3 regions of the Streptomyces citrinus genome follow, and region 1 is predicted to be linked to each of the others. Evidence: riboswitches for the same ligand, from Rfam matches in the RefSeq annotation. Region 1 holds a riboswitch; each other region holds the start of a gene.

What was found. A riboswitch is a leader RNA that binds a small molecule or an ion and turns the genes downstream of it on or off. The one in region 1 is predicted to bind cyclic di-AMP.
Positions count from the first base shown of each region.
Region 2: another riboswitch for cyclic di-AMP. It lies ahead of V2W30_RS34280 (LysM peptidoglycan-binding domain-containing M23 family metallopeptidase); the one in region 1 lies ahead of V2W30_RS29940 (M23 family metallopeptidase).
Region 3: another riboswitch for cyclic di-AMP. It lies ahead of V2W30_RS23420 (transglycosylase family protein); the one in region 1 lies ahead of V2W30_RS29940 (M23 family metallopeptidase).

Region 1 is NZ_CP146022.1:6,432,363-6,436,933, reverse strand. It holds gene V2W30_RS29955 (GNAT family N-acetyltransferase) at 1-738, opposite strand, end outside; gene V2W30_RS29950 (HPr family phosphocarrier protein) at 928-1,209, shown strand; gene V2W30_RS29945 (GntR family transcriptional regulator) at 1,403-2,089, opposite strand; gene V2W30_RS29940 (M23 family metallopeptidase) at 2,311-3,099, opposite strand; cyclic di-AMP (ydaO/yuaA leader) riboswitch at 3,112-3,275, opposite strand; gene V2W30_RS29935 (pitrilysin family protein) at 3,526-4,571, opposite strand, start outside.
Region 2 is NZ_CP146022.1:7,447,816-7,452,386, forward strand. It holds gene V2W30_RS34260 (aspartate aminotransferase family protein) at 1-973, shown strand, start outside; gene V2W30_RS34265 (XRE family transcriptional regulator) at 1,055-1,681, shown strand; gene V2W30_RS34270 (DUF6126 family protein) at 1,683-1,829, shown strand; gene V2W30_RS34275 (tyrosine-protein phosphatase) at 1,844-2,641, opposite strand; cyclic di-AMP (ydaO/yuaA leader) riboswitch at 3,024-3,194, shown strand; gene V2W30_RS34280 (LysM peptidoglycan-binding domain-containing M23 family metallopeptidase) at 3,198-3,944, shown strand; gene V2W30_RS34285 (SGNH/GDSL hydrolase family protein) at 4,065-4,571, shown strand, end outside.
Region 3 is NZ_CP146022.1:4,989,593-4,994,163, forward strand. It holds gene V2W30_RS23415 (transglycosylase family protein) at 1-748, shown strand, start outside; cyclic di-AMP (ydaO/yuaA leader) riboswitch at 930-1,091, shown strand; gene V2W30_RS23420 (transglycosylase family protein) at 1,096-1,779, shown strand; gene eno (phosphopyruvate hydratase) at 2,112-3,398, shown strand; gene V2W30_RS23430 (septum formation initiator family protein) at 3,502-3,999, shown strand; gene V2W30_RS23435 (DUF501 domain-containing protein) at 4,082-4,571, shown strand, end outside.

The DNA.
Region 1 (4,571 bases):
CGCATACATGCGGCCGGTGAAGCCCGCGTCCTTCAGGTTGTCGAGAACGCTGCGGCCCACTCCCCCGGGTGTACGCCCCGCGCCGATCACGGCGACCGATCCGGGGGCGAGGAGGCGCTGCACGGATCGGGCCTCGGCGCGCTGCTCCCGGGCGCGCTGCACGGCGAGCGACGCCTCCGTGGGCTCCAGGTCGAACTCCAGGTGGACGACGCCGTCCTCGAAGCTGCGCTTCTGCGTGTATCCGGCGTCCGTGAACACCTTGATCATCTTGGTGTTGGCGGGCAGCACCTCGGCGGCGAACCGGCGGATGCCGCGCTCGCGGGCGACGGCCGCGATGTGCTCCAGAAGGGCGGACGCCACGCCACGCCCCTGATGGGCGTCCTGCACGAGGAAGGCGACCTCGGCCTCGTCGGCCGGCGCGGAGGCGGGCCTGCCCTGCGCGTTGATCCGGTCGTAGCGCACCGTCGCAATGAACTCGCCGCCCACCGTGGCCGCCAGTCCGACGCGGTCCACGTAGTCGTGATGGGTGAACCGGTGGACATCCTTGTCGGACAGACGCGGGTAGGGCGCGAAGAAGCGGTAGTACTTCGACTCGTCCGAGACCTGCTCGTAGAAGCTGGTCAGGTGCTCGGCGTCCTCGGTGGTGATCGGCCTGATCCGCGCGGTGCCGCCGTCGCGCAGCACGACGTCGGCCTCCCAGTGGGCGGGGTAGGCGTGCCGGTCCGACGGGGTCTCCATGCCGCAAGGGTAGGGCGGCCCACCGACAAGCGGGGGCTCGTCGTACGGGTCGCGTCGTGCGCGTGGGGCAGGCAGGCTATGGAGGGCCGAACGGCCGTGCGCGCAGGGGACCTGGGTCCGCGTCGAGCACGTTCGCCGGTGTGTGAGAATGGTCTAGACAACCGTGAGACACCTGAAGGGCAGCATCACATGGCTGAGCGCCGCGTCAACGTCGGCTGGGCCGAGGGCCTCCACGCCCGCCCCGCCTCCATCTTCGTCCGCGCGGCCACCGCGTCCGGCGTCCCCGTGACGATCGCCAAGGCCGACGGCAACCCGGTCAACGCCGCCTCCATGCTCGCGGTGCTCGGCCTGGGCGCTCAGGGCGGCGAGGAGATCATCCTCGCCTCCGACGCCGAGGGTGCGGATGCCGCCCTCGACCGTCTGGCGAAGCTGGTCGCCGAGGGACTCGAGGAGCTTCCCGAGACCGTCTGAGTCATCGATCTCAGCAATAACAGCGGAGCCGCGCGATTCCCCCCGGGGTCGCGCGGCTCCGCTGTTTTACTTTCCCCCCCGGCCGCACCTGAATTCACGTACGGGAAAGCGCGCACCGGAAATCAATGGGCAGCATCAATTACTCCGCGACCCATTCGGCGAATAGCGCACTTCTTTGTATACGGCCCCCCTGTTAATGGCGGAGCCCCGCCGTGTTTACAGGAGGTTGCGAAGTCCTCACACGATCGCCCGCGCGGGGAACGCGCAGCCGATGGGCCGCCGTGGCCCGCTCGGTGTGCAGGGCGGTCAGGGTCCGCGCGCGCGTGGCGTCACCGCGCGCCACCGCGTCGACGATGGCGCCGTGCTCCGCCCAGGACTCGGCGGGCTGGGCCGGCGTCTCCACGGCGTACATCCAGGCGATCTTGTGGCGGAGCTGGGTGAGCAGGGCGATCAGACCCGGGCTGCCCGAGGCCTGGGCGAGCGTCTCGTGGAACCAGCCGCCGAGGGAGCGCAGATCCTCGCTCTGACCTCGCCTGGAGCGCTCCTGGCCCAGCCTGACCAGGCCGCGCAGGACCTTGAGGTGGGCCTCGGTGCGGCGCTGCGCCGCGCGGGCCGCACCCAGCGGTTCGAGCAGCATGCGGATCTCCAGGAGATCGGCCGCCTCCTGCTCGGTGGGCTCCGCGACGCACGCGCCCGCGTGCCTGCGCGTGACGACGAACCCCTCCGCCTCCAGGGTGCGCAGCGCCTCACGGACCGGCACACGCGAGACTCCGTAGCGGCGCGCGAGCAGTTCCTCGGTGAGCCTGCCGCCGCGCTCGTAGACACCCGCGACGATGTCGTCGCGGATCGCCGTGCATACCGAGTGCGCGGGAATGCGCATGACCCGACCTCCGCCTTAATCCCCGCGAAACGCGGTCGATTGACGCCCCTGCAAGCGCGATTGACACTCGATCAGCGCGCTTGTCCAATGACTCTATTCCACCGTCCCTGAATTTCCGACGGCAGCCCTGAATCCATGGATATTTTTTGGACAGGAGTGGTCTGCACGCGCGAAAGCCCCGGCTCGATGAGCCGGGGCTTTCGTGAGGTCCGTCGAACGGGTCAGACGCTGACGCCGTGCGAGCGCAGGTACGCGACCGGGTCGATGTCCGAGCCGTACTCGGCGGTCGTACGGGCCTCGAAGTGAAGGTGCGGGCCCGTGACGTTGCCCGTGGCACCGGAGAGGCCTATCTGGGTGCCGGGGGTGACCGACTGGCCCACGGAGACACCGATGGACGACAGGTGACCGTACTGGGTGTACGTACCGTCGTTCATCTTGATCACGATGTTGTTGCCGTACGCACCACCCCAGCCGGCCTCGACGACGGTGCCGGAGCCGACGGCGTGGACCGCGGTGCCGCTCGCGGCGTGGAAGTCGATACCGGTGTGGCTGCCGGAGGACCACAGGCCGCTGCTCGCCTTGTAGGCGGTGGAGACGTACGAGTTGGAGATGGGCGCCACGTAGGTGTTGAGGCGCTTGCGCTCGGCCTCACGGGCGGCGCGCTCCTTGGCCTCGCGCTCCTTCTTGGCCTTCGCCTCGGCGGCGCGCTTCTCGGCCTCGGCCTTCCTCTTCGCCTCTTCGGCCGCCTTCTTCTCGGCGGCGGCTTCGGCGGCGGCCTTCTTCTGGGCGGAGGCCTGGGCGTCGATCTGGTCGGCCAGGGAGTCGCCGATGGCGATGGCCTGGGTCAGACCGTTCTGCTCGGCGGCCGCGGTGTCGGCGGCGAGAGCCGGGGCGGCGAGGCCTCCGATGACACCCGTCGTGGTGAGCGCCGCGACGCCCGCGACGTGCGCGGTGGTACGCGTGAGGCGACTCGGACGACGGTGCTTCCCGGTGGCACGGGTGAACGCCATGAAGGGGCTGTTCCTTTCCTTCCCTCTCGCCTACCGGGTTAGCTGACGGGTTCGGAGCAGGAAGGTCTCCTACGGGCCCCCTCCCCTCGCGGGAAGAGCGCCCGATTCACCCCAGGGACTGCGGTGGGTCCCCGGCTCCCCTGGCTCGCGCCTGGGGGACTCGGCGATGACTGCCCGGTGTCGCGGGCGCGACGTGTGTCTGGCGGGCAGCCGGACCGACGCTAAGCGGGACATCTTTCAATCAACAAACGGATCCCGGCTTTTGTAGTGCATGCCACAGAGCAGACAGGCAACCTCCACCTCAATTCGGACATATGCGATCCAAGTCTGTTCAAGAGATGGACAACTGTGGACGTGAGCGACACCACGAAGCCCCGCAGGCCTATGGGGCCTGCGGGGCTTCGTGGTGTCGTACGGGGCGTCCGGTCAGCCGGCGACGACGCTCACCTCGCCGATCCCGAGCGCCTTGACGGGCTCCTCGATCTGCGCGGCGTCTCCCACCAGGATCGTCACCAGACGGTCGGCCGGGAAGGCGCTCACGACCGCCGCGGTGGCCTCCACGGTGCCCGTGGCGGCCAGTTGGCGGTACAGCGTGGCCTGGTAGTCGTCCGGCAGGTGCTGCTCGACCTGGTCGGCGAGCGTGCCGGCGACGGCCGCGGCGGTCTCGAACTTGAGCGGGGCCACCCCCACCAGGTTCTGCACCGCGGTGTCCCGCTCGGCGTCCGTGAGGCCCTCCGCGGCCAGCGTGCGCAGGACCTTCCAGAGGTCGTCGAGCGCCGGCCCGGTGTTCGGCGTGTCCACGGAACCACTGATGGCGAGCATCGCGGCGCCCGTCCCGTCCGGCGCCGAACGCAGCACCTGGGCGAAGGAACGCACCCCGTAGGTGTAGCCCTTCTCCTCGCGCAGGACACGGTCCAGACGCGACGTGAGGGTGCCGCCGAGGCAGTACGTACCGAGGATCTGCGCGGCCCACACACGGTCGTGCCGGTCGGGTCCGATGCGGCCGATGAGCAGCTGCGTCTGCACGGCGCCCGGGCGGTCCACGATGACGACCCGTCCGGTGTCGTCGGCGGTGACCGGCGCGACGGGACGGGACTCGGTGGTGTCGCCGGTCCAGGCGCCGAGCGTGTCCCCCAGGAGGGCGTCGACGTCGACGCCCGTCAGGTCGCCCACCACCACGGCCGTGGCCGTGGCGGGGCGTACGTGCTTCTCGTAGAAGGCGCGTACGGCGGCCGCGTCGATGGCGGCGACGGTCTCCTCGGTGCCCTGACGCGGGCGCGACATCCGCGCGGTGGCCGGGAAGAGCTGCCGGGAGAGCTCCTTGGCTGCGCGGCGGGCCGGATTGGCGCTCTCGTGCGGGATCTCGTCCAGGCGGTTGCGCACCAGGCGCTCGATCTCGCTGTCGGCGAAGGCGGGCGCGCGCAGGGCGTCGGCGAGCAGCGCGAGCGCCTTCGGGAGCCGGGAGACGGGCA
Region 2 (4,571 bases), 1.0 Mb from region 1:
CGCCACCGGAAAGCCGCGCGTCCTGTACTGCGCGCACGCCTTCCACGGCCTGACGACCGGCTCCCTGTCGGTCAACGGCGAGGACGGCTTCCGTGACGGGTTCGCCCCGCTGCTGCCCGACACGGCCGTCCCGCTCGGTGATCTCGACGCGCTGGCACGGGAGTTGAAGAAGGGCGACGTCGCCGCGCTCATCGTCGAGCCCATCCAGGGCAAGGGCGTGCACGAGTCGCCGCCCGGCTATCTGCGGGCCGCGCAGGACCTCCTGCACCAGCACAAGGCACTGCTCATCGCCGACGAGGTGCAGACCGGGCTCGGCCGGACCGGCGACTTCTACGCGTACCAGCACGAGGACGGCGTCGAGCCGGACCTCGTGTGCGTGGCGAAGGCGCTGTCGGGCGGCTATGTCCCGGTCGGCGCGACGCTCGGCAAGGACTGGATCTTCAAGAAGGTCTACTCGTCCATGGACCGCGTCCTGGTCCACTCGGCGAGCTTCGGGTCCAACGCCCAGGCCATGGCCGCCGGGCTCGCCGTCCTGTCGGTCATGGAGGACGAGCAGACCGTCGCGAACGCCCGCGCCATGGGCGACCTCCTCGCGTCCCGGCTCACCGCGCTCATCGACCGCTACGAACTCCTCAGTGACGTGCGCGGGCGCGGGCTGATGATCGGCATCGAGTTCGGCAGGCCCAAGTCCCTGAAGCTGCGCAGCCGTTGGACGATGCTCCAGGCCGCGCGCAAGGGCCTGTTCGCGCAGATGGTCGTGGTGCCGCTGCTCCAGAAGCACCGGATCCTCACCCAGGTCTCCGGCGACCACCTCGAAGTGATCAAGCTGATCCCGCCGCTGGTCGTGGACGAGGCCGACGTGGACCGGTTCGTCGACGCGTTCACCGCCGTCATGGACGACGCGCACAGCGGCGGCGGCCTGATGTGGGACTTCGGCAAGACCCTCGTCAAGCAGGCGGTGGCCAACCGCTGAGCCCCTGCCGGGCGCCTTTCCGGGTTTGCCTCTGAGGCAAAGAATTTGCCGCCGGGGCAGGGCTCTGGCTCAATCGACAGCATGAGTCCTGCCCTCCCGGAGGAGGTTCCGGAGCCCCCGGAGCTGCCCGCCGTAGCGCCCCAGCTGCGCGCCCTGCGGCGCCGCGCCTCCTTCACGCTGGAGACCGCGGCCCGCTCGGCCGGCCTGTCACCGGCCCATCTCTCACGCCTGGAGACCGGACAGCGCCAGCCGTCGCTGCCGATGCTGCTCGCCCTCGCCCGTACCTACGGTACGACGGTCTCCGAACTGCTCGGCGAGACCCCCGCCGACCGCGACGCCGTCGTACGGGCCGGCGCCATGGAACCCACCGAGGCCGGCGGCTGGGTGTACCGGCAGGCAGGCGCCGCCGGGCGCGGCATGCAGGCGCTGCGGGTCCACATCCCGTACGGCAGCCAGGGCGACATCGTCCGGGTCCACCCCGGCGAGGAATGGCTCTACGTCCTCGAAGGGCGACTGCGGCTGCGGCTCGGGGACACTTCCCACCGGCTGGGTCCCGGTGACAGCGCCCACTTCGACTCCCTCACCCCGCACCGGCTCGCCGCGGCGGACCAGGGCGGGGCCGAGCTCCTCTTCGTCCACACCCTGTTGCAGAGCCCGACCGCCGCGCTGTGCCTCGGCCCCGCGGCCGGTCCGATCCGGGAGGTCTGACATGAGCGACACCGAGCGGCCCGCGGGCCGCGACATCGAGGACAAGCTGCCGCGCGGCATCTGGGTGCGGGTGCTCGTGTACGTCTTCGCCGGGCACGCCCTGGCCGCCTTCATCTACCTGCTGTTCACGCTGGGCGGCGGCCAGTAGGCGCGCGGCGGACCTCAGTCCAGCAGGCGCTCCCGCAGCCGCTCGCGGTCGGCGGCGCTGAGCTTCAGGCCCTCTTCGAGGTAGCGGTCCGTGCTGCCCCAGGTCTCCTCGACCGTCTCGAAGGCCGCGTGCAGGTACTCGGCGCGGGCGTCGAAGAGGGGGCTGAGCAGCTCCATGACCTCGGGGGAGTACGTGTCCGCCGAGGTGCCGCTGCGGCGCACCTTGTAGCGGCGGTGCTTCGCGTTCGACTCCAGGTAGTCCGCCTCGATGGCGTCGCGCTCCACGCCGACCGCGAGCAGCGTCACCGCGATCGACAGGCCCGCGCGGTCCTTGCCCGCGGCGCAGTGCATCAGCGCCGGGACGCTGTCCTCGGCCATCGCGTGCAGGACTCGGCTGTGCTCGCCGGTGCGCTGCGTGATGATCGAGCGGTACGACGTGATCATGCGGTTCGCGGCGCGGCCCTCGTCGAGCAGGGTGCGCAGCTGTTCTATGTCGCCGTCGCGGACCATCTGCCAGAACTCGGCGCCGTCGGCGGGGTCGGACAGCGGCAGGTTCACATTGCGCACACCGGGCAGCTCGACGTCGGCGCCCTCGAGGCGCTGGTCCGCCGCGTTGCGGAAGTCGAAGACCGTGTGCAGGCCGAGCCCCGCGAGGAACGCCGCGTCCTCGGCGGTGGCGTGGGCGAGATGTCCGCTGCGGTAGAGCACGCCCTGGCGCACGCGCCGGCCGTCCACGGTCGGGAGGCCGCCGACGTCCCGGAAGTTGCGTACTCCGGTCAGCTCGGGCTCGGTGGACGGGGCGTGCTGCGTCACGGGGGCTCCTCCCGGTCGGTGCACCGACGTTGCTCGCCGGTGGATCGCGCTCCTGACGATACGACATGGTTCCCCAGGCAACCGTCTGTCCGTTTTGAGGGCTTTACGTGGTAACTGTCCCCCGTAGGGCGGGTGTTGTGGGGGTGCGCGTGAGCAGGCTCATAGCCGTGACGTTCCGTGGTGGATTCCCGAGGGGGGCCGCAGAGAAATTGCTACGGGTAAGGCGTTGGCAAAGTGAAAAGGTCGCGGAGGGTGACACAGGAATCTCTCAGGCGATCAAGAAAGGGCCCGCGGAAGTGAATTCGGCGCTTGTCGCCGCCTTTCTCCCTGCCTTACGGTCACCACTCAATCCGGTCGGAACGCCTAGTCCTGCCGCCGCCCCGGATTCCGAACGACGACCCGTGACGGCAGGAGCGGGGGACCCACAGGCAGTACGCCGCCCAGGGAATTCCCCATGCGGCTCGGGGTGAAGTCGCGTCCGTGACCCGGGTGCGGCCGGACATCTCCCGTCCGAACCCGACAGCTCACCTCGCAGGCGACGGAGAGGAAAATCGGCATGCCCGCACAGGGAAAGCACCGCCGCCCGAAGTCCCACCGCGTCACCCGCGCCGCCGCTGTCGCCTCCGCCGGAGGTGCCGCGCTCGCCCTGCCGCTGATCGGCGCCACCGGCGCGCACGCCGCCACGGCCGAGGCGAAGACGTACACGGTCAAGGCCGGGGACACGCTCTCGAAGATCGCCGCGGCGCAGGACGTCGACGGCGGCTGGCAGCAGCTCTACCAGGCCAACAAGGCCGCCATCGGCTCCGACGCCGCGCTCATCAAGCCCGGCACGAAGCTCACCCTCGACGGCGCGGCCAAGGCCGCCACCACCGCGACGCAGGCGAGCGCCACCACCACGGCCGCCTACGTGAAGCCCGTCGACGCCTCCACCGGCACGCCGTACCACCAGACCGGCTCCATGTGGTCCAGCGGCTACCACACCGGCACCGACTTCACGGTCGCCACGGGCACCTCCATCAAGGCGATCGCCGCCGGTACCGTCGTCTCGGCGGGCTGGGACGGCAGCTACGGCAACGAGGTCGTCATCAAGCACGCCGACGGCCGCTACTCGCAGTACGCCCACATGTCCTCGGTCGGCGTCTCGGCCGGGCAGGCCGTCACCGCGGGCCGGCAGATCGGACTCTCCGGGGCGACCGGCAACGTCACCGGTCCGCACCTGCACTTCGAGATCCGTACGTCCCCGAACTACGGCTCCGACCTCGACCCGCTCGCCTACCTCCGCGAGCACGGTGTGAACGTCTGACGCGCGCGATCCACTCGGCCCACCGGGATATTCCCGGTGGGCCGAGTGGGCTATCTCACCACCCGTCAACCCCTGGCTACGGTCGCGTAGGTCACATCCCAGGGTGAAAGATGTGTGGTCGTGGCAAACGAATCGAGATCACTCAGCGGCGGCACGATTCGGTCCTACGCGGCGGTGGGGGACAGCTTCACCGAAGGCGTCGGGGACCCCGGGCCCGACGGGAGCTTCGTCGGGTGGGCGGATCGGCTCGCCGTCCTCCTGGACGACCGCGTCCCCGAGGACACCTTCCAGTACGCGAACCTCGCCGTGCGCGGCAAACTCATCGACCAGATCGTCGAGGACCAGCTCCCGCGGGCCGTCGAGCTCGCCCCGGACCTGGTGACCCTCGTCGCCGGCGGCAACGACATCATCCGTCCCGGCACCGACCCGGATGACGTGGCCGAACGCTTCGAGAAGGCCGTCGTCCGGCTCTCCGAGGCCGCGGGGACCGTCATGGTCGCCACCGGCTTCGACACCCGCGACGTGGCCGTGCTCAAGCATCTGCGCGGCAAGATCGCCACGTACAACATGCACGTCAGGGCCATCGCCGACCGGCACGGCTGCGCGATGCTCGACCTGTGGTCCCTG
Region 3 (4,571 bases), 1.4 Mb from region 1:
GTCGCAGCAGATAGCCGTCGCCGAGAAGGTCCTCGGCGACAAGGGCCCGAGCGCCTGGCCGAGCTGCTCGATCACGGCGGGCCTCACCAAGAGCGACGACTCGGCCGATGTCGACCCGGGCGCGAGTGCCTCCCCGCAGGCGTCCGAATCGGCCGGGTCGTCGGACGACGCCACGGATGACGCCTCGTCCGCCTCCTCGGGAGAGAAGAATCACGACGCGTCGGACGAAGCGGGCGCGACGGACGAGGCCGAAACGTCCGGTTCCTCCGGTTCTTCCGACACCCCGTCAGCCGACACCTCGGGGGATACCTCCGGTAACAAGCTCGACGCCGACGAAGCCGGTGCCGACAGCGGCGACGGCAACAACACCAAAGACGACAACTCGGACAAGTCTGGCCAGAGTGAGTCCACTTCCTCGGCCGACCCGGCCGACCCGGAGTCCTCCGCGTCGGCCACCGCCTCCGACGACGCGTCCACCGCCGGCCGTCACCGCGGCGACCGCGCCGCCGACGACGGCACCGACTCCCGTACGGGAGAGGGGCGTCACGCCTCCCGAGGCGACGAGCGCGGCGAGGGGGCCTACACGGTCCGCTCCGGCGACAACCTCTGGGACATCGCCGACGCTCAGGACGTGGACGGCGGGTGGGCCGCGCTCTACGACCTGAACAAGAAGGAGGTCGGCTCGGACCCGGACCTCATCATTCCTGGTCAGAGTCTGGATCTTGGGCTCGAATCGGTCGAAAAGTAGCGGGAGTTCGGGGCCCATTGATGGCCGTTTGTCCGCTTTAGCGCAAGTGAGAGATGGGTCTCAAAGGGCCTGATCGTCTTTGAAATAGGGCGGATCGACTGCTTACGGTCGTGACCGCTCGCCACAGCGGGCCCCGATGGACGTCACGCCGAATCCTGCCAACGTCCGTACGGGAACAGTCGACGCGTCAGCGCCGTAGGCAGGAGCGGGGGACCCAGGTAAGCGCCGTGCGAGGTCGACGACTTCGAACGGCTAGGGGTTAAGCCGCGCACAAGGATGCGCGGCCGGGCACTCACTGGCCCGAACCCGACAGCTCACCTCGTAGGCGTCGGTGAGGGGATCTCTCCATGCTGCTTTCCAGCAAGGGCAAGCACCGCCGCCCGTCCAAGGCCGTCCGTGTCGCCACGCTCGCCGGTGTCGCCGGTGCCGCCGTCGCCGTTCCGCTGATGGGCGCCACGTCCGCCTCCGCCGCGACCACCTCCGAGTGGGACCAGGTCGCCCAGTGCGAGTCCGGTGGCAACTGGGCGATCAACACCGGCAACGGCTACTACGGTGGCCTCCAGTTCTCTTCCTCCACGTGGGCCGCGTACGGCGGCACCGCCTACGCGTCCACCGCCAACCAGGCTTCCAAGGCGCAGCAGATAGCCGTCGCCGAGAAGGTCCTCGCCTCGCAGGGCAAGGGCGCCTGGCCGAGCTGTGGCGTGAACCTGTCCGGCGCGTCCGCGAACACCTCCGCTCCCGCCGCCGAGGCCCCGCAGCAGAGCACCCAGCCGCAGCAGGCCCAGCCGAAGCAGCAGGAGCGTTCGGACTCGTCCACGACGACCCGCTCCGAGAAGCGCGAGACCGTCACCACGCCCACCGGCAAGACGGTCGAGAAGGGCGACGGCGAGTACAAGGTCAAGTCCGGCGACACCCTCGGCAAGATCGCCGAGGCGCACGGCACGACCTGGCAGAAGGTGTTCAAGCTGAACAAGGACATCGTCAAGGACGCGGACCTGATCTACCCGGGTCAGCAGCTCCACCTGAAGTAGGCCGCACCGGGTGCGCACCTCCAGCACCCGTAGAGGCCGGCACCTCTCCGGGCCGGTGTCTCTATATATGGGTGCGCACCGGTAGAGGGGCACTCGGCATCGGCGGACGCCGAGATCCCCGCCCCCGTCCCCACGGGCCGCTCGCATCGGTGACCCCCGTCCCGCATTCCGGGACGGGGGTCACTGTTTTTGTTCCGTTCAGGAACATTTCGCTCACGGCGTTGTCCAAGAGTCGGTCGGTCGGCTGGCCGATGCTCCGGAGCCGGTTAGGCTCAAGGAGTCGAGGCCGTGCATCGCGGCCCCGCATAGCCTGCGTCACATCCCAGAAGGAGATGCTCGTGCCGTCCATCGACGTCGTCGTAGCCCGGGAAATCCTGGACTCCCGAGGCAACCCCACGGTCGAGGTCGAGGTCGGCCTCGACGACGGCAGCACGGGTCGTGCTGCTGTTCCGTCCGGTGCCTCCACCGGTGCCTTCGAGGCCATCGAACTCCGTGACGGTGACCCCAACCGTTACCAGGGCAAGGGTGTCGAGAAGGCCGTCCTCGCCGTCATCGAGCAGATCGGCCCGGAGCTCGTCGGCTACGACGCCACCGAGCAGCGCCTGATCGACCAGGCGATGTTCGACCTGGACGCCACGGACAACAAGGGCTCGCTGGGCGCCAACGCCATCCTCGGCGTCTCCCTCGCCGTCGCGCACGCCGCGTCCGAGGCCTCGGACCTGCCGCTGTTCCGCTACCTCGGTGGCCCGAACGCGCACCTGCTGCCCGTCCCGATGATGAACATCCTGAACGGTGGGTCGCACGCCGACTCCAACGTCGACATCCAGGAGTTCATGATCGCCCCGATCGGCGCGGAGTCCTTCTCCGAGGCCCTGCGCTGGGGCACCGAGGTCTACCACACCCTCAAGAAGGTGCTGAAGACCAAGGGCCTGTCCACCGGCCTCGGCGACGAGGGCGGCTTCGCCCCGAACCTGGAGTCGAACCGCGCCGCGCTCGACCTCATCCTCGAAGCGATCAAGGAGGCCGGCTACATCCCCGGCCAGCAGATCGCGCTCGCGCTGGACGTCGCCGCCTCCGAGTTCTACAAGGACGGCAAGTACCAGTTCGAGGGCAAGGAGCGCTCCGCCGCCGAGATGACGGAGTACTACGAGGAGCTCGTCTCCGCGTACCCGCTCGTCTCCATCGAGGACCCGCTGTACGAGGACGACTGGGCCGGCTGGCACGTCATCACCGAGAAGCTGGGCGACAAGGTCCAGCTCGTCGGCGACGACCTGTTCGTCACCAACCCGGAGCGCCTGGCCCGCGGCATCGAGGAGAACTCGGCCAACGCCCTGCTCGTCAAGGTCAACCAGATCGGTTCGCTGACCGAGACCCTGGACGCCGTCGAGCTGGCCCAGCGCAACGGCTTCAAGTGCATGATGTCGCACCGCTCCGGCGAGACCGAGGACGTGACGATCGCGGACCTCGCCGTCGCCACGAACTGCGGCCAGATCAAGACCGGCGCCCCGGCCCGCTCCGAGCGCGTCGCCAAGTACAACCAGCTCCTGCGCATCGAGGAGATCCTGGACGACGCGGCGGTCTACGCCGGTCGCTCGGCCTTCCCGCGCTTCAAGGGCTGACCGGCCCCGAAGCCCGGCTGAAGCAGTAGTTACGTACGTCCCCGCACTCGGTCCCGTACCGTGTGCGGGGACGTACGTACGTGAGGCAGGGGAGGCGGAGAGGATGCCGGGCAAGGTCCGTGACAGGGACTCCAGAGACCGCTTCTCCACGGCCACCCGCCTCCGCCTGCTCGGCGAGCAGACCGCCGAGCGCGTCTACCGCTCGCAGAACAAGCGCCAGGCCCGCCGCTCCCGCCTCACCGGCCGCGCGGCGCTCCTCGCCCTCGTCCTGTGCACACTGGTCGTCGCCCTCGCCTATCCCATAAGGCAGTACGTCTCCCAGCGCGGCGAGATCGAGGACCTCCAGCGGCAGCAGCAGGAGGCCAAGGAGCGCGTCGACCGGCTCCGCGACGAGAAGGCCCGCTGGCAGGACGACTCCTACGCCGAGCAGCGGATCCGGGAGCGCCTGCACATGGTGATGCCGGGCGAGACCGGGTACGTGGTACCCGATCCGCGCGCCACCCAGTCGAGCCGCGTCGAGCAGGGCGCCGCCGACCGGCCCTGGTACTCGAACGTCTGGGACGGCGTCGACAAGGCCGACCAGGCGGACCAGGCAGACTGAACCCCTCTTACTGATCCACGTGGACGACTGATCCACGTACACGACTGATCCACGTACACGACGAAAGACGCCGAAGACAGTCATGCAGACGCCTCCTCCCCAGACCGAGCCGACCGCGCCCACGGACGCCGACATCCACGCGTTCAAGGAGCAGCTGGGCCGCCCGCCGCGCGGTCTGCGGGCCATCGCGCACCGCTGCCCCTGCGGCAACCCGGACGTGGTCGAGACGGCCCCGCGCCTGGAGGACGGCACGCCGTTCCCGACGACGTACTACCTGACGTGCCCGCGCGCTGCCTCCGCCATCGGCACGCTGGAGGCCAACGGCGTCATGAAGGAGATGACCGAGCGTCTCCAGAGCGACCCGGAGCTGGCCAAGCAGTACCGCGCCGCGCACGAGGACTACCTCGCGCGCCGTGACGCCATCGAGGTCCTGGAGGGCTTCCCGAGCGCGGGCGGCATGCCGGACCGTGTGAAGTGCCTGCACGTCCTGGTCGGCCACTCCCTGGCGGCCGGTCCGGGCGTGAACCCGCTCGGCGACGAGGCCATCGCCATGCTCCCCGAGTGGTGGAAGA